DNA from 2 places in the Acinetobacter sp. CY17 genome. Region 1 is predicted to be linked to the other one. Evidence: riboswitches for the same ligand, from Rfam matches in the RefSeq annotation. Region 1 holds a riboswitch; the other holds the start of a gene.
The links. A riboswitch is a leader RNA that binds a small molecule or an ion and turns the genes downstream of it on or off. The one in region 1 is predicted to bind thiamine pyrophosphate.
Positions count from the first base shown of each region.

Region 2: linked by a shared signal. The riboswitch ahead of thiC (phosphomethylpyrimidine synthase ThiC) and the one ahead of AC5YCI_RS12630 (FAD-dependent oxidoreductase) in region 1 are both predicted to bind thiamine pyrophosphate.

Region 1 covers NZ_JCAKMX010000019.1:16,019-19,154, forward strand. The annotation lists gene pgi (glucose-6-phosphate isomerase) at 1-235, shown strand, start outside; gene AC5YCI_RS12625 (phosphohexomutase domain-containing protein) at 266-1,630, opposite strand; TPP riboswitch at 1,787-1,894, shown strand; gene AC5YCI_RS12630 (FAD-dependent oxidoreductase) at 1,980-2,903, shown strand; gene thiS (sulfur carrier protein ThiS) at 2,900-3,097, shown strand; gene AC5YCI_RS12640 (thiazole synthase) at 3,099-3,136, shown strand, end outside.
Region 2 covers NZ_JCAKMX010000018.1:19,644-22,779, forward strand. The annotation lists gene abuO (multidrug efflux outer membrane protein AbuO) at 1-336, opposite strand, end outside; gene AC5YCI_RS12235 (hypothetical protein) at 650-1,636, shown strand; TPP riboswitch at 1,682-1,807, shown strand; gene thiC (phosphomethylpyrimidine synthase ThiC) at 1,897-3,136, shown strand, end outside.

The sequences.
Region 1 (3,136 bases):
CTTATTGATCAAGTCTTTGGATCCTTATTCATTGGGTATGTTAATTGCACTGTATGAACATAAAGTGTTTGTACAATCGGTGTTATGGAATATTAATCCTTTTGATCAATGGGGAGTAGAAAAGGGCAAAGAAATAGCCAATGAGTTATTGCCTGTGTTAACCCGAGAACATGCTGACTTATCGCATTTAGATGCCTCAACGCGCGGTTTGATACAAACGATTCAAATGTTCTAAAGCAACGCATGGCGAAGGCCATGCGTGATGTTATGATGTGCTCTCAATCAATTCGCTTAAGAGCTGCACATAATAATCCAGAGGCTGAGTTGCTTGCTCTTGATTGATTTCAATATTCAGTCTGAGTAAGGGTTCGGTATTTGAGGCTCTGACATTAAAACGCCATGTTTTAAAATCAAAACTTAAACCATCTGTGCTATCCAAATCAGGCTGATACTCTGAGAAATACTGTTTCAAGGCATTAATCGTCGTTGGCGCATCTTTGACAGTAAAGTTAATTTCACCACTGCAGGGAAAACGTTGCTGCATCGCTTGGGTGAGTTCAGATAAGGGACGCTGTTTGGCTGACAATAAGTTCACCACCAATAACCAAGGGATCATACCGCTGTCACAGTAGCCAAAATCACGGAAGTAATGATGGGCACTCATTTCGCCACCATAAACTGCATTTTCTTCACGCATGACCTGCTTCATATAGGCATGCCCAGATTTAGACTGAACTGCAATGCCTTGATAACGCGCCACAATATCCAATGTATTCCAGATTAAACGTGGATCATGCACAATCTTTTGCTGGGCTTGTTTTTGTAAAAATGCTTCTGCCAATAAGCCGACCAAATAATATCCATCAATAAACTGGCCTTTTTCGTCAAATAAAAAGCAACGATCAAAATCACCATCCCAAGCCACACCAAAATCAGCTTGATGTTCAAGTACCGCAGCTGTTGTCGCATGACGATTTTCAATCAACATTGGATTGGGAATGCCTGTTGGAAAACGACCATCCGGTTCATGCTGAATTTTAATCAGTTCAATAGGAAGATGTGCTGCTTTAAAACATTGTTCCAAAGCATCCACCGCATGCCCAGCTGCGCCATGTCCGGGATTGGTGACAATTTTTAAGGGTCGAATCTGTTGATCCAGATAGCCCATAAGATGGGCGGTATAGGCAGGTAAAATATCATAGGCTGTGGTTTGACCCTGTGCTTGCGTAAAGGCAAACACGCCTTGTTCAATAAAGGCTTGAATGTCTTTTAATCCAGTGTCCATACCAATAGGACGTGCGCCTTTGCCCACCAATTTCATACCATTATATTCAATCGGATTATGGCTGGCGGTAATTTCAATGCCACCATCAATATCCAAGGCAAAAGCCGCAAAGTAGATTTCTTCGGTACCGGCTAAACCTAAGTCCAGTACGTCGACACCTGCATCGTTTAAGCCGTGAATCAAGGCTGTTTTGAGCATGGGGCTACTTAAACGAATATCTGCACCCACCGCAATACAACGTGGTTTAAAGATTTCTGCATAAGCGCGACCCAAGGCATAAGCAAATTTAGGGGTAATTTCTGTGTCTAGTTTCCCCCGAATATCATAGGCTTTAAAACAAGTCATTCTTATCTATCTATTTAATTTATATTAGAAATTAAGCTAACAGTGTTTTTAGATACTTTGGGTAAGTAATCATTATTTTTTGTTAAGCAAAAAATAGCCGCATTTTAGCCCTACAGATTGCTTGACAAGCTGCTTAAAATTTAACTAAATAGAGACACTTTTAGGCAGGGGAGTCTCCAATAGAGACTGAGAGGCTAGTTGAGCTAGCGACCCTTTGAACCTGACCCAGTTAATGCTGGCGTAGGAAGACCATCTTAATACGGCCTGTGCTTTTAAAGCCAAGTCCGTCTTTTCCTGTACGTCGCATGGGTCTCTTGTCGGAGATCAACATGTTTCTTGAGTTATTGATATGAGCCACTGGTCAATTTTGGGCAGTGGCGTCACTGCCTTATGTGTGGCAACAGCCTTACATGCTCACGGCGAATCGCTAGAAGTGATTTGCTCAAATACGCATGCCATGGCTTCACATTTTGCCGGTGGTATGCTGGCACCGTTTTGTGAGGCAGAAGCTGCACCACATTTTAAAGCTTTATACGATTTTGACGCGATTGCTTGGTGGCAGCGCTATAGCACACAGGTGGTGCAACAGGGCACTTTGGTCTTAGCAAATAAGCGTGATCATGCCGAGTTGCAACGTTTTGCCACACGTACGACACAGCATCAATGGCTGAACCCACAGTGCCTGGAGCCTGAGTTGGAACATGTACAGCATGCCTTGTTTTTTAAAGATGAAGCCCATTTAGATCCACGTTTGGTCTTAGCTGAGCTCAAAAATAATTTAATTCAACAAGGCGTCGCCATCCACGCTGGCCAGCCCAGTGGCAGAATCATTGATTGCCGTGGTATTTATGCGCAAGATCAAATTCCCTTACGTGCAGTACGGGGTGAAATGCTGATTTTAGAGCAGCCGGAGTTACATTTTTCCCGACCCATTCGCTTATTACATCCCCGTTTTCCCTGTTATTTAGTGCCACGCGCACATGGTCGCTTTATGCTAGGGGCAAGCATGCTTGAAAGCGATTCGCGTCAGCCCATCACAGCACGTAGCATGATGGAATTACTCAGTGCAGCTTATAGCATTCATCCTGCATTGGCAGAAGCTTCTATTGTAGAAACAGGTGTCGGGTTAAGACCAGCTTACTCAGACAATATTCCAAAAATTGCTTATCAACAGCAGACCTTTTACGTCAACGGCATGCATCGTCATGGGTTTTTATGTGCACCATGGCTGGCCGAACAACTGATTCATCAACTTGCAGGGAGCACAGTATGAAGATTTATTTAAATGGTAACCCAATCGACACGCACAGTGAAAATTTAAGCCAACTACTTGAAGAACAGCAGTTTGACGGTAGCGCAGTGGCCACGGCGGTTGATGGCAACTTTGTTCCACGCAGCCAATATACAACCACCTTATTATGTGCTGGGCAAAAAATTGAAGTCCTTGCACCAATGCAAGGAGGTTAACATGCAGGTTTATGGTACAACGCTAAAATCACGTTTATT
Region 2 (3,136 bases), on a different contig from region 1:
CCAACGAAACAGCGGTTGTTTAGCCGTGACTAGCGCTTGCCGAGTTGTTGAGGAACTCGGCATTAAATTCTCACTCTCAAAACCAGGAACATTAATTAGGTTATTATTTTGATTATCTTGGCTTTTGCGGGTGATATTGGCATTCACGGTAATTGTTGGGAATAAATTACCTTTCGCCAAACCCAAATTAAGTTGATCGACTTGATACTGCAATTGATTGGCTTGCCAAGTGGGGTCATTTTTTTGTGCCAACTGATACGCTTCAACTAAATCCAAAGCATAGCTGCTAGGTGCAACAAGTATTAAGCTGGCAAGAAATAAAAGTTGTTTTTTCATGAATATGACCTACTCAAGCATACAAAGACAGCGTAAAAATTTAGGGATTGAGCATCAAACCCAATTGGGAATTTAGGTACATTTTTAGCGTATTTTTTACATAACTTAGCTTTTAAAAACACAACTTTTCCATAAAATGAGCCAGCAGCTTATGATTTGTGTTAATAATTAACCAAATCGCCTCAGAATACTACATATTGCTAGCATCTCTGAATATACATATATTGCAAAATACGCCTATTCATTGGATAACAGTCGCGGTCTTATGCTTACAACATTGTCCTTACCTTATTTCACAAGGTTATTCTTACCAGTGTTGTGTGCACTTAGCTTTAGCGCTTGCCAACCTTCAGAAAAACCCGTAATTCCAGACTCAGCACCGTTAGCTCACAGCACCAAACCAGAAAAAGATCTCAATACACTATGTGATAATCTAACCCAAGATATGCAGCAGGTAGATCATCAACGTACAGTGCTCGCGTTACAGGAAATTAATCAAAATCTCAAAGTTTGTCTGCCGCTTATGACCACTCAACAACAGTTAGATTTACTCGACATTTCACAACATATGTACGAGAATTTTTTACTGGTTGAGCGTACACCTGCCCAGCAACACGCTTTTGAGCAGTATGTAAATGGTGCGGGTACACATCCCACACTCCATCAACAGTATTTTGATCAAATGAGCGTCCGTGACCAGTATTTAGTCAAGCATCAAGGTCAAGCCTACGTTGAATTAATTACTTTGAGCGATGGCTATGTCGGTTATCGTCGCAGTCCACAGTATTTAGCACGTATCTTTGCACCGTATTTACCTGAAGCTGAACAGAGCTTTATTCAAGCCTTAGCCAATCAAAATAGTCAGCCTTTATTTAATCAACACAGTCTAGAAGTTGAGCCTTTGGTTGTGGCCGAGCGGGCTTTATTTTGGGAAAGCTATCTTGCCAGCTATCCAAATAGTCGCTATAAAAACGACGCTCAGTATTTATATCGCGCTTATAGTCAGTTGTTATTTACTGGCACCCAAAGTGATCAAGTCTCCAATAGTTATAAAGGGATTGACAGTATCGACCCACAGAGTCTCGCGGCAATTCAATATATTAGCCGACAATCAAATGCGACTCTTGCCACACAAGCCACGAAATTTTTAAACTTTATTGAGCGTGATTTTGAACTGAGCCACAGCAGTTTGGAACAAGAACATCAAGCCGCTGTTGCAGCACTTACAGATGAACTGGATTTAGTGCCAGTAAATTTACAGCGCGGTAAAAATTGTTTCTTAGATGCGGTGTGTATTTAGACATTAACACTATTAGTGTTGTTTTTTTAGTCCTGTTACACTGCAAGTCGCTTGACGGAGCGCGAGTAACTGACTCGCTGAGATTTGGTCAATGTAATTTTACATTTAATCCAAAGTACCGTTGAACCTGATCAGGTTAATACCTGCGTAGGAATCAAGCCACTAAAAACTTATGCCTTTTTGATATGCCCCATCTTTGGGATATATCTGCCACGTTTTTGGTCGTGCTTGATTCGTTGATATTGCAAAGGATCATGGACATGAACCCATTAACGAATCTTCAAGACGCGCTCATTGCGCAACATGAGCAAGACGCTCAAGACCTTCACCGTATCTTACCTGCCTCTAAAAAAATCTATATCCAAGGTTCACGCCCTGATATTCAAGTGCCGATGCGCGAAATTCAGCTCAGCAGCACACCAACCAATTTAGGTGGCGAAGATAATCCCCCACTTTTGGTTTATGACACTTCTGGAGCATATACCGACTCCACCATTAAAATTGACTTAAACCAAGGCTTACCCAATATACGCGAGGCATGGCTTAAGCAAAGGCATGATACCGAGGTGTTAGAGCAATTAAGCTCTCGTTTTGGTCAAGCACGCTTACGTGACATTAGCACTGCTGAGATTCGCTTTCGTCATCTACAAAAGCCGCGCCGTGCTAAGTCTGGTCATAACGTGACCCAAATGCACTATGCCAAACAAGGCATCATTACCCCAGAAATGGAATATATCGCCATTCGCGAAAATCAGCGCCAACATGCAGGCACAGATCTGCGTCAACATGCAGGACAAAATTTTGGTGCTAAAAACTTAACCGAAATTACCCCTGAGTTTGTACGTCAAGAAGTGGCCGCAGGACGCGCCATTATTCCTGCCAATATTAACCACCCTGAATGTGAACCCATGATTATTGGGCGTAATTTTTTAGTCAAAATTAACGCCAATATCGGTAATTCAGCACTGGGGTCTAATATTCACGATGAAGTGGCTAAAATGACATGGGCAACCCGTTGGGGCGCGGATACCATCATGGATTTATCAACGGGTAAAAATATCCATGAAACCCGCGAGTGGATCATTCGCAATTCCCCTGTGCCAGTGGGTACTGTACCCATCTATCAAGCCTTAGAAAAGGTTAATGGTGTGGCAGAAGATTTAACATGGGAGATTTTTAAAGACACCCTAATTGAACAAGCCGAACAAGGCGTAGATTACTTTACTATTCATGCAGGGGTGTTATTGCGTTATGTGCCGTTAACCGCCAATCGCTTAACGGGTATAGTCTCACGTGGTGGTTCGATCATGGCACAGTGGTGTTTAGCACATCATCAAGAAAACTTTTTATACACCCATTTTGATGAAATCTGCGAGATCATGAAAGCCTATGATGTTTCATTTAGTTTGGGCGATGGCTTACGTCCAGGTTCTATTCAAGATGCCAACGATGAAGCCCAATTTGCAGAACTAAAAACGCTAGGTGAACTCACGCATCGTG